One region of the Mesorhizobium sp. M1A.F.Ca.IN.020.03.2.1 genome, then DNA from elsewhere that is predicted to be linked to it. Evidence: predicted binding sites of a transcription regulator. Region 1 holds the regulator's gene; the other holds the start of a gene.
What was found. Region 1 encodes LexA, which represses DNA repair genes until DNA is damaged. Its sites were predicted from a motif close to TGTTCNNNNTGTGTTCNG; they were not measured.
Positions count from the first base shown of each region.

Region 2: uvrA (excinuclease ABC subunit UvrA) is a predicted target of LexA. The motif match lies at 3,822-3,839, and genes of this name have one in related genera.

Region 1 is NZ_RZSV01000238.1:582-7,679, reverse strand. Features, by position in the region: partial or broken gene EOA79_RS26645 (ComEC/Rec2 family competence protein) at 1-1,658, shown strand, start outside; gene lexA (transcriptional repressor LexA) at 1,652-2,386, opposite strand; gene glp (gephyrin-like molybdotransferase Glp) at 2,503-3,708, opposite strand; gene moaC (cyclic pyranopterin monophosphate synthase MoaC) at 3,710-4,189, opposite strand; gene trpC (indole-3-glycerol phosphate synthase TrpC) at 4,192-5,007, opposite strand; gene trpD (anthranilate phosphoribosyltransferase) at 5,009-6,019, opposite strand; partial or broken gene EOA79_RS26615 (peptidyl-prolyl cis-trans isomerase) at 6,016-7,098, opposite strand, start outside.
Region 2 is NZ_RZSV01000289.1:4-5,540, reverse strand. Features, by position in the region: partial or broken gene EOA79_RS28555 (DUF72 domain-containing protein) at 1-221, opposite strand, end outside; gene EOA79_RS28550 (GNAT family N-acetyltransferase) at 252-716, opposite strand; gene uvrA (excinuclease ABC subunit UvrA) at 752-3,673, opposite strand; gene EOA79_RS28540 (hypothetical protein) at 4,423-4,689, opposite strand; gene EOA79_RS28535 (ATP-dependent Clp protease proteolytic subunit) at 4,771-5,376, opposite strand.

The sequences.
Region 1 (7,098 bases):
TTTTCCTCGGCGACCCGAAAGTCATTCCGCCAACCGACCCGATCGCTCAGACGAGCATCGCCTCGGCCATCGAGAACGCGCGCGAAAATATTGCCGACCACATCAGAAGCACCGTCGGCGGACCCGAAGGCGAGATTGCCGCCGCACTGATCGTCGGCGTGCGCGCCGGCATTCCCGAGGACATCAACGAGGCGATGCGGCGGACCGGCATCTATCACATCATCTCGATTTCGGGCCTGCACATGGCGCTGGTCGCCGGCACGGTCATGCTTCTGCTGCGCGGCGCCTTTGCGCTGTTCCCGGATTTTTCGTCACGCCGGCCGGTGAAGAAATATGCCGCGACAATCGCGCTTATGTCGATCGCCGCCTATCTCGTCATCTCCGGCGTGGTGGTCGCCGCCGAGCGAAGCTTCATCATGCTGGCCGTCATGCTGATCGCCGTGCTTTTCGACCGCGCCGCGCTGACGATGCGCAACTTGGCGATCTCGGCCATCGCCGTCATCCTGGTGTCGCCGCATGAAGTGGTTGGCCCGAGCTTTCAGATGTCGTTCGCGGCAACCGCCGCCCTTGTCGGCGCCTATGCCGGCTGGTCCGACTACCGCGCCGGCAAGGTGAGAGCGCCGCCGGACAAGCGTTCGTTCCTGCGGTTCATGTCGCACAAACTGGCAGTCGGAGCAGGTGGCGCCGCAATGACGTCGATCATTGCCGGAAGTGCCACGGCGCTGTTTGCCATCTGGCATTTCCAGCGCGTCTCGCCGCTCAGCCTGCTGGCCAATCTCGCGATCATGCCGATCGTCACGATCGTGATGTTTCTCGCCGTCGCCAGCGCGGTCATGATGCCGTTCGGCTTCGACGGGCCCTTCCTCTATTTGATGGGCAAGGGCCTGGCGGCGATGATCGCGATCTCGGCGTGGATTTCGGAGTGGTCGCCGGTCGATGCCGTGGGCCTGATCTCGATCCATTCGGTGCTGCTGGCGACGATCGCGCTCGTCATCGCCACGATGGCGACTACCTGGCTCAGGCTGGCCGCAATTCCTTTCGCTGCCGCGGCCGTGATGATCATCCCGCAGGTGCGCACGCCGGACCTGCTGATCTCGGAGGACGCGCATCTGGTGGCGATGCCGATCGGCGGCGGCGAACTCGCCATCAATCGCGCCCGCTCCAACGAGTTCACCACCGATAACTGGAAACGTGCGCTCAAGGCCGAAACGATCGTGCCGCCGGAGACATTCGCCAAGGGCACGCTGGACTTGGCCGATCCGGTCGACCTGCCGCCTGGATCGCCCTTTTACTGCACGGGCGATCTCTGCATTGGCCGGCATCCATCAGGCGCGATCGTCGCGCTCGCCGAGAACCGCGAAGCTGCCCGGCCTGCCTGCGACTTCGCAGACCTCATCGTCATCAACGACGCCACGGCCTACAATCCCTGCCACGATCCACGTATCCTCGTCGTCACCAAGCGGCAGCTCGCGCGCGACGGCAGTGCCGCCGTCTTCTTCGATCCGCAATCGGCGACGGCGCGAGCAACCATTCAATACGCCGTCGAAAAACCGTACCGCCCTTGGCACGAACAGCGGCGCTACTCGCGTGAGGCGAGGGGGTTGGCGCCTTACAAGAAGCCCGAGAAGCCGGAGGCCAAGCCACAGCCCCCTCAGTAGCGGCGGATGAGCCCGACGAGCTTGCCCTGAACCTTGACGCGATCGGGACCGAAGATGCGCGTCTCATAGGCCGGATTGGCAGCCTCGAGCGCGATGGAGGCGCCCTTGCGGCGGAAGCGCTTCAGCGTCGCCTCCTCGTCATCGACCAGCGCCACGACGATCTCCCCGGGGCTCGCAGTGCTGGCGTTGCGGATGATGACCGTGTCGCCGTCGAAGATGCCGGCCTCGATCATCGAATCGCCTTTGACCTCGAGCGCGTAGTGCTCGCCGCCCGCGATCATGTCCGGCGGCACTGTGATCGAATGCGTCTGGTGCTGGATGGCGTCGATCGGCACGCCGGCGGCAATGCGACCCATCACCGGGATGGAGACGGCTGAAACGGCGTCGTCGTCATTGCTGGGCGTCGGCGTGCGGGCGGGCGCCGCGGGTTTGATCTGGCGGCCGAGATTGCCTTGGCCGCCCTGGATGACGCTCGGCGAGAACTTCTTCGCCGCATTGAGGCCGGGCGCGATCGAGTCAGGTAGGCGCAGCACTTCAAGGGCACGCGCCCGGTTCGGAAGCCGGCGAATGAAACCGCGCTCCTCCAGCGCCGTGATCAGGCGGTGGATGCCCGATTTCGAGGCAAGGTCGAGCGCTTCCTTCATCTCATCGAAAGACGGCGGAATGCCGCTTTCCTTGAGCCGTTCATGGATGAACATCAGCAGTTCATGTTGTTTGCGCGTCAGCATGGCGGCCCCCATGGGTTCTGAAACCAGAATCAGAAAAACAAACCCAGAACAAACACTATCTGTTCCAGTTGTGTTCCGCAACCGTTTAAAGTTTAGTGAATGTGTTGACGTTTTGTTCAGCGTAACATCAGAACGGTGCACTCCTCGCCGGCTTCAGCCGCCGGTGCGAAGGGTTGGCGCACGATCAGGCCATTGGCATCGGCGAGCATCCTCAACATCGAGGAATCCTGGGTGCCGAACGGTGTTGCGATCAACCCCCCCGCATCTTCGCGGACCACGGCGCGCACATAGTCCTGCCTGAGATCGTTGGCGTGCATTGCGACGCCTAACCGGGCCGTGCGGATTTCCTGACGGCAGGACCGGCCGCCCAGCCGCGCCAGAAGCGGCTTCAGGAACAGCTGCGAGCAGACCAGGCTTGCGACCGGATTGCCGGGCAGGCCGATGCAGCGAATGTCGCCGAGCCGGCCAAACATCAGCGGCTTGCCGGGACGCATGGCGATCTTCCAGAAGTCGAGCTGCATGCCTTCGCCGGTCAGCACGTCATGGATCAAGTCGTGGTCGCCGACGGAGGCGCCGCCAAGCGTGACGATGACGTCGGCGCCGGCCTTGACCGCCTTCTTGACCAGGGCCGCGATCGCGTCCTTGCGGTCGGCGGCAATGCCGAGGTCGAGCGCGCGCGCGCCGACCGACTGGGCCGTAGCTGTGACGCCACAGGCATTCGACGAGATGATCTGGTCGGGGCCGAGCGCGCTGCCCGGCGGCAGCAATTCATCGCCGGTGGCGATGATGGCGAGCAGCGGCTGCCGCACCACGTTGAGACTCGGATGGTTGGCCGATGCCGCCAGCGAAAGCGCCGCCGGATCGAGCTGGCGGCCTTTTTCGAGGAGCAGGTCGCCCTCGCAGAAGTCGAGGCCGCGGCGACGGACGTTTCGTCCCTCCACGGTCGGCTCGGTCACTTCGATGCCGCCGCCGCCGAGATCGCGGACATTCTCCTGGATAACGATGGTATCGGCGCCTTCGGGGAGCGGCGCGCCGGTGAAGATGCGCACGGCCTCGCCCTTGCCGACAGAGCCGGTGAAGCCACGCCCGGCGGGCGCCATGCCGATCACGGAGAGCCGCGCCGGCGCCGAGGCTACGTCGGCGGCCCGCACGGCATAGCCGTCCATCGCCGACGCATTGAAGGGCGGCTGGGTGCGCAGAGCCACCACGGGGTCGGCCAGCACCCGACCGGACGCGTCGGCCAGCGGCACGCTTTCGCCTGGCAGCGCGGTCGCGCCGTCCAACAGGCGTTGGAGCGCCTCGGCGACCGGAAGCAAAGCCATGCTAAGGACCTACCTTGTAGTCGCCCGACTTGCCGCCGGTTTTCTCGACCAGCCTGATGCCGGAAATCGCCATGGCGCGGTCCGCTGCCTTGGCCATGTCGTAGATGGTGAGGCAGGCAACCGACGCCGCGGTCAGCGCCTCCATTTCGACCCCGGTCTTGCCGGTAACCCTGGCAAGCGCGGTGACCCTCAGGCCGGGAAGCGCGCGATCGGGCTCGATCTCGACGGCAACCTTGGTGAGAAGGAGGGGATGGCAAAGCGGGATGAGCTCATGCGTCTTCTTGGCCGCCATGATGCCGGCGAGGCGCGCCGTGCCAAGCACGTCGCCTTTCTTGGCGTCGCCGGCCAGGATCATCTCCAGCGTTTCCGGCTGCATGGTGACATACCCTTCGGCGATGGCCGTGCGCGTCGTCTCGGCCTTGCCGCCGACATCGACCATGTTGGCTTCGCCCTTGGCGCCGAGATGCGTAAGCGCGGGCATCCTCAAACGGCCTCGGCCGGCGCCTTGCCCGTCAGCAGAAGGGCGGTCGCGGCGGCCACGTCGGCCTGCCGCATCAGGCTTTCGCCAACGAGGAAGGTGCCGATCTTGCTCTTTTCCAGCCGGCGGCAGTCCTGATGGGTGAAGATGCCGCTCTCGCTGACCAGCAGCCGGTCGTCCGGGACCATGGCGGCAAGCCTCTCGGAAACGTCGAGGCTGGTTTCGAAGGTTCTCAAATCGCGGTTGTTGATGCCGATCAGCCGCGACGAGAGGCGAAGCGCGCGTTCCATCTCCTGTTCGTCATGCACCTCGACCAGCGCGTCCATGCCGAGATCGAAGGCCGTGACTTCCAATTCACTGGCCAAGGCGTCGTCGACGCTCGCCATGATGATGAGGATCGCGTCCGCGCCCCAGGCGCGGGCTTCATGAACCTGATACGGGTCGAAGAGGAAATCCTTGCGCAGGGCGGGCAGGCCAACGGCGGCGCGCGCTGCGGTCAGAAAGCCGGGCGCGCCCTGGAAGGACGGTGCGTCGGTCAGCACCGAAAGACAGGCAGCACCGCCTTGCTGATAGGCCCTGGCGAGCGCCGGCGGGTCGAAGTCGGCGCGGATCAAGCCCCTGGAAGGGCTGGCCTTCTTGATCTCCGCAATCAGCGCGAAGCCGCCGGCCTTCCGCTTGGCCTCAAGCGCCGCAAGGAAGCTGCTCGGGGGTTCCGCATCCTTGGCCTTCGCCTTGACCTCGGCAAGCGGCGCGCTGAGCTTTGCGGCGGCGATCTCATCGCGCTTGTAGGCTTCTATCTTGCGCAGGATATCGGACAAAATTCTAACCGTTCGAAATCTCGATGAGCTTGTCGAGCACCGCGAGCGCCCGGCCGCTGTCGATGGCCTGCGCTGCTGCCTCGATGCCATCGCCGAGCGTCGTCGCCTTGCCGGCCACCACCAGCCCGGCGCCGGCATTCATCAGCACGGTGTCGCGATAAGCGCCGGCAGCGCCGCCCAGCATATCGCGCAATGCCTTGGCATTGTAGGCCGCTTCGCCGCCGCGCAGATCCTCTTTGTTATGCCGCTTCAGTCCGACCGCTTCCGGAGTGAGGGTAAAGGTGCGGATCTCGCCGCCGGCGAGCTCTGCGACCTGCGTCTCGCCCGTGGTGGTGATCTCGTCATAACCGTCGCCGTGCACGATCCAGGCATGATCGGTACCCAGCGCCTTCAGCGTCTCAGCCACCGGCATGATCCATTCGGGCAGGAAGACGCCAACCATCTGCCGGCCGACGCCGGCTGGATTCGACAGCGGCCCGAGCAGATTGAAGATGGTGCGCGTGCCGAGCTCGCCCCGGACAGGACCGACATGCTTCATCGCCGGATGATGCGCTGGCGCGAACATGAAGCCGACGCCGGCCTCCTGGATGCAGCGGCCGATCGTCTCCGGTGCGATGTCGACCTTGACGCCGAGGGCCATCAGCACATCCGCCGCGCCGGTCAGCGAGGACAGGCCGCGATTGCCGTGCTTGGCCACCGGAACACCCGCGGCGGCGATGACGAATGCCGATCCGGTCGAAATGTTCACCGAGTGCGAATTGTCGCCGCCGGTGCCGACGATGTCGATGGCGCCGCGCGGGGCTTCGACGCGGAGCATCTTGGCGCGCATCGTGGCGACCGCGCCGGAGATCTCGCTCACGGCTTCGCCGCGCACGCGCAACGCCATCAGGAAGCCACCGATCTGCCCCGGCGTCGCGTCGCCCGACATGATGATGTCGAAGGCCTCGCGCGCTTCCTCGAAGGAGAGCGCGGTGCCGGTCGCGACCTTGGCGATATATGTCTTAAGCGCGCTCATCGTGTCTGTGCTTGGGAAACGGCGGCCGGATCGATACGAACGTCATATTGCGACTGCAGCTGCGCCACCAGCTGATCGAGCAGGTCGTCGGATATGCCGGCGCTGAAAGATTTCTGCGCGTCTTCCGGGACAGAGCTGCCATCGGCACCGGCAGGTTCGAAGACTTCGGCAACCTTGAACAGGATCTGACCGTCGCCGGTGGGCGAGGGGATCAGGCCCGTGCTGCCTTCGCCGACGCCGAACATGGCCGCCGCGCCCTCCTTGCCGAAATCGGCATCGTCGGCTTCGCGCTTCAGGCCGCGCTTGGTCTGCTTCTCGAGCTTAAGCTCGCCCGCGATCACGTCGAGCGTCGCACCGGCCTTGAGGCGCTTTTCCAACTCCCCGGCCTTGGCGGTGAGCCGCTTGTCGGTCTCGGCCGCGGTCCAGTCGGCCACCACCTTCTGGCGAACCTCGTCCAGCGTGCGGTCGCGCGCCGGCGTGATCGACTGGACTTCATAGAAAACGAAGCCGTTGGCGGCAGTGGTCAGGCCTTCATTCTCGGTGTTCGGCTCGGCCTCGAAGACGGCCTTGATGAGGTCCGCCGATTGCGGCAGGTCGTTGACGATCGTGCCGTCCGGCCGCTGGCCGGTGCGGTCGATGGCGTCGATGGTGACGACCTTGAGCTTTAGCTTGTCGGCCGCCTGGGCAAGCGAGGCACCGGAAGCGCGGGTGTCCTCGTAGCTGTCGTGGACGTCGAGCAGGACGCGGCTTGCCTCGCCGAGCGCAAGATCCTTGCGGATCTGGTCGGACACTTCCGAAAGCGGCTTCACCACCTGCGGCTTGATCTCGGTGACGCGCAAGAGCACCGGGCCGAAGGCGCCCTGAACCACCGGGCTGACCTCGTTGACGTTGAGCGAGAAGGCTGCGTCGGCCACCGCCTTGTCGGCGATCTTGTCCTTTGCCAGCGTGCCGAGCACGGTGTCGGCCTGCGTCTTGCCCTCTGCGGTGACGATCTTGTCGAAGGTGGCGCCGGCCTTCAGGGAGTCAAATGCCGCCTTGGCCGCGTCCGGCGTCTTGAACACCAGCTGTTCGATGGTGCG
Region 2 (5,537 bases), on a different contig from region 1:
TTGAGCGAAAAGACGAAGCCCTCCGGCGTGTCGTTCGCCCACTTGACGAAGGTCGGCTCCTTGAAGCTGGAATAATAGGTGCCGTTGACCTCGATGCTCGGCACCTGGCGGCTGGCAAAGTGCAACTGCTTGGCCTTGGCGAGCTTGTCCGGATAGAAGGAGGTGTCCCAGGGCTCGAAGGTCCAGCCGCCCATGCCGGAGCGGATCTTTCCTTGGATCATCGTCTTCCTCCTCCGAGTTTTGAGTACGGCTCAGGCTGCTTTGTCGACCGGCTTGGCCATGTCGACCAATATCCATCCTGGCCGGTATGGGTTGGCGCGGCGACCCGTCTCCCGATAGCCGTAAGCCGAATAGAGCGCGATGTTCCGCTCCATGCGCGAATTGGTGTAGAGCCGCACCTCCGGCACGCTCCATGACCGCGCCTGCTCGTCGGCGAAGTCGAGCAGCCTGATGCCGAGCTTCCTGCCCTGGAAGGCCGGCGAAACGGCAACGCTGAAGATCATGGCATGATGGTCGTGCCGCTCGAGGACAAGCAGCCCGGCCAGATCGGAACCATCCTCCAGCAGCCAGACCTCGCCGCGCGCAATGCGGGGTGCATAGTCCTCGGTCACCGGGATCGGCGGCGCGCCGAACAGGGCGGTATAGGGGGCGTAGGCGTCCGTGGTTATCGCGACGACAGCTTGGAGATCACCTGCAAGCGCTTGCCTGATCTTCATTTGAGACTGTTCCAAACGCTTGCCGACCCACTTGCTCACTCGGCCGCTTCGCGCTTGCCCCCGGGGCGCCGCTCCAGAAGCTCCTTCAGGAACTGGCCGGTGTAGCTGCGCTTTTCGCGCACGATCGCTTCCGGCGTGCCGGAGGCTACCAGCTCGCCACCGCCGTCGCCGCCCTCGGGGCCGAGGTCGAGCACCCAGTCGGCGGTCTTGATGACTTCGAGGTTGTGCTCGATCACCACCACCGTGTTGCCCTGGTCGACCAGCTCATGCAGCACTTCCAGAAGCTTGGCGACGTCGTGGAAATGCAGGCCGGTGGTCGGCTCATCCAGGATGTAGAGCGTCTTACCGGTCGCCTTGCGCGACAGTTCCTTGGCCAGCTTGATGCGCTGCGCCTCGCCGCCGGAGAGCGTCGTCGCCTGCTGGCCGATGTGGATGTAGCCGAGCCCGACCTGCTTCAGCGTCTCCAGCTTGTCGCGCACGCCGGGCACCGCCGAGAAGAACTCGACGCCTTCCTCGACCGTCATGTCGAGCACGTCGGCGATCGACTTGCCCTTGAACAGCACGTCCAGCGTCTCGCGGTTGTAGCGCTTGCCATGGCAGACGTCGCAGGTGACGTAGACGTCGGGCAGGAAGTGCATCTCGATCTTGATGACGCCGTCGCCCTGGCACGCCTCGCAGCGGCCGCCCTTGACGTTGAAGGAGAAACGGCCCGGCTGATAGCCGCGCGCCTTAGCCTCCGGCAGACCGGCGAACCAATCGCGGATCGGCGTGAAGGCGCCGGTATAAGTGGCGGGGTTGGAGCGCGGCGTGCGGCCAATCGGCGACTGGTCGATATCGATGACCTTGTCGAGGAACTCCAGGCCCTCGATGCGATCATGCTCGGCCGGATGCTCGCGCGAGCCCATGATGCGGCGTGAGGCCGCCTTGAACAGCGTCTCGGTCAGGAAGGTCGACTTGCCGCCGCCGGAGACGCCGGTGACGCAGGTGAAAGTGCCGAGCGGGATCTCCGCCGTGACGTTTTTCAGATTGTTGCCGCGCGCGCCGACGACCTTGATACGCCGGTTCTTTTTCGCCTCGCGGCGCACCGCCGGCGTCGCGACCTCGAGCTCGCCCGACAAATACTTGCCGGTGATCGAGGCGGGCGTCGCCATGATCTGCTGCGGCGTGCCTTGCGCGATGATCTCACCGCCATGGATGCCGGCGGCCGGGCCGATATCGACGACATAGTCGGCATGCAGGATGGCGTCCTCGTCATGCTCGACGACGATCACCGTGTTGCCGATGTCGCGCAGGTGCTTCAGCGTATCGAGCAGGCGGGCATTGTCGCGCTGGTGCAGACCGATAGACGGCTCGTCCAGGACGTAGAGCACGCCCGTCAAGCCTGAGCCGATCTGCGAGGCCAAACGAATGCGCTGGCTCTCGCCGCCCGACAGCGTGCCGGAATTGCGCGACAACGTCAGATAGTCGAGGCCGACATCGTTCAAGAAACGCAGGCGCTCGCGGATTTCCTTCAGCACCCGGACGGCGATCTCATTCTGCTTTTCGTTGAGCTGCGCCGGCAGATCGGTGAACCACCGGTCGGCCTTGCGGATCGACAGCTCCGTGACCTCGCCGATGTGCCTGCCGGCGATCTTGACTGAGAGCGCTTCCGGCTTCAGCCGGTAGCCGTTGCAGGCGGGGCAGGGGGTGGCCGACATGAAGCGCTCGATCTCCTCGCGCATCCAGGCCGATTCCGTTTCTTTCCAGCGCCGGTCGAGGTTGGGGATGACGCCCTCGAAGGTCTTGGTCGTTTTGTAGGACCGCAGGCCGTCGTCATACTGGAAGGTGATCTCGCGCTCGCCCGTGCCGTGCAGCACGGCCTGCTGCGCCTCGGCGCTCAGATCCTTGAACTTGTCGCCGAGCTTGAAGCCATAGGCCTTGCCCAAGGCCTCAAGCGTCTGCGCGTAATAGGGCGAGGTCGATTTCGCCCACGGGCTGATGGCGCCGTCGCGCAGCGAGACATTCTCGTCCGGCACAATGAGGTTGGCGTCGATGGCGCGCTGGCTGCCGAGGCCGTCGCAGGTCGGGCAGGCGCCGAACGGATTGTTGAAGGAGAACAGCCTGGGCTCGATCTCGGGAATGGTGAAGCCGGACACCGGGCAGGCGAATTTTTCCGAGAACATGATGCGCTCATGCGTCTCGTTCTTCGACTTGTTGACCGAGTCCTCGCCCGTCCGGCTGGCGTCGAGCGGCTTGTCGGCGAACTCGGCCACCGCAAGCCCGTCGGCGAGCTTCAGCGCCGTCTCCATCGAATCCGCAAGCCGCGTCGCCAGATCGCCGCGAACTACGATGCGGTCGACGACCACGTCGATGTCGTGCTTGTATTTCTTGTCCAGCGCCGGCACGTCGGCGATCTCGTAGAAGACGCCGTCGACCTTGACGCGCTGGAACCCCTTCTTCTGCAGCTCCAGAAGTTCCTTGCGGTATTCGCCCTTGCGGCCGCGCACGATCGGCGCCAGCAGGTAGAGACGCGTGCCCTCGTCCAGCGCCAGCACGCGGTCAACCATCTGGCTGACCGTCTGGCTTTCGATCGGCAGGCCGGTGGCCGGCGAATAGGGAATGCCGACGCGGGCGAAGAGCAGGCGCATATAGTCGTAGATTTCGGTGACGGTGCCGACTGTCGAGCGCGGGTTGCGCGACGTCGTCTTCTGCTCGATCGAGATGGCGGGAGACAAGCCGTCGATCTGGTCGACGTCCGGCTTCTGCATCATTTCCAGGAACTGGCGGGCATAGGCCGAAAGGCTTTCGACATAGCGACGCTGACCCTCGGCATAGATGGTGTCGAAGGCAAGCGACGACTTGCCGGATCCCGACAGGCCGGTCATGACGATCAGGCTGTCGCGCGGCAGGTCGAGATCGACGTTCTTGAGATTGTGTTCGCGCGCGCCGCGAATGGAAAGATATTTTTGGTCGGCCATCGCCGGTCGCCGCCTCAGGTCTGGAATTTGCTGGATTGGCGGGTTTGTCCCGGCCATCCCCTATGTAGGTAATCTCGTCGCCGCGTCGAGAGACGCCACAATCTCGACCAAAGCGTTTAACCGCCTTTCGCGCGAGCGGGCAAGCGGAAAGAACAAAGGCCGAACACCCTCCTGACAAAGCGCTGTGGAAACAGCGGCTGCAAAAACCGTCGCGACCGATCAGTCGAAGGCATTCGACTTACCTGGACGTAACCTCCGATCGATCACATTTTTCTGTAACCGGCTCTTCAACGGTTGACGTCTCGGACCCATGGGGGCAGTCTCAAAGGCGTCAACGAAGCCGGCCGTCTGTCGATGGCCTCGTCACCCAGAGGTGGCCTGCGAGACGCCGCAGGCTTCAGCGATTTGCGCTTCGGACGACATTGCCACAACGGACCAGGAGCGGAGCATGACGCCACCGGACAGTCCCTTGAGGCTCCACGAAGCGATGGAGCCGCGGCGGGCATAGTGCCAGGGTAGGCGTGAGCGCCTCCCGAAAAACGTGACCTGCCGATTCCTACAATCAGAGACCATAGTCGGATCGTCGGCTGAAAGCCGCGTTGCATCCGAAACAGAACGCCGGCAGTCCACTCCCGGCTAAAATTGGGTTTCAGATCCATGAAAGCCCCGTCCACCTGCGGAAGCAGTGGCGGGGCTTGCATTTTGCGAGCCGGAGGTCCGTCGCCGGCGTCCGCAATGCGGGGTAAGCTTCAGTGGTTGGGAGGCCTGATGGCGCCCGTTGCCATGTCGATGGTTATGCTGCCCGAAATCCTGACATCGGTGTCGCCGATCTTGAACGTGCCGTTGCTGCCGGCTGGCAGTGCGTCGTCAGGCTCGGGCTGCGGCGCGGGCTTGGCGATACGGTAGTCGCTGCTCACGCCGGGCAGTTTTTGTGTCGAATTGTCGTCGGCAAAAGCGGCGGTGCCGACCGCAAGCACGCCGGCGACTGCGACAACGGCAAAACCCAGATTCGTCAAGGAACGCGCTCGGATCATGCGCGAACTATAGAGGCGCGCCGAAGGCGAGGCCAGATGCGCCGCAATCAATTTGCCGCGCGGTCAGGCCGCCTTCTTGCGCGTGTCGTAGACATGGTCGACGAGCCCCCAGGCCTTAGCTTCCTCGGCGGTCATGAAATAGTCGCGGTCGAGCGTGCGCTCGACCTCGTCGTAGGTCCGGTCGCAATGCTTGGCGTACAGCTCCGTCATGTGGCGCTTGGTGCGCAGGATGTCCTCGGCGTGGCGCTGGATGTCGGAGGCCTGGCCCTGGAAGCCGCCGAGCGGCTGATGCAGCACGATCCTGGTGTTGGGCAGCGCGATGCGCCGACCGGGCGAGCCTGCCATCAACAGGAATGAGCCCATCGAGGCGGCAAAGCCCATGCACACCGTCGACACCGGGCAGGAGATGTACTGCATGGTGTCGTAGATGGCGAAGCCGCTGGTCACCACGCCGCCCGGCGAGTTGATGTAGATCGATATCTCCTTGTCGGGATGATCCGATTCCAGCGACAGGAGCTGCGCGCAGACCAGCGCCGACACGCCGTCATTGATCTCGCCGTTGATGAAGACGATGCGTTCGCGGAGCAGCCGCGAGAAAATGTCGAAGGCGCGCTCGCCGCGGCTCGACTGCTCGATTACCATCGGCACGAGATTGGCAAAGGCGCTCATCGCAGATCTCCTCGTTCTTTGGTCAAGCCGCGCGCAGCGCCATGCTTGGCGCGTTGGCGGCAGCTGGGCTTTTGCGCGCGTCGAGCGAAATCCGGCAGCGGGCGCCGGAAACGGCGACGACAGGTTGCGCGACCGTCGCGAAACCATCATGGACGATGCTG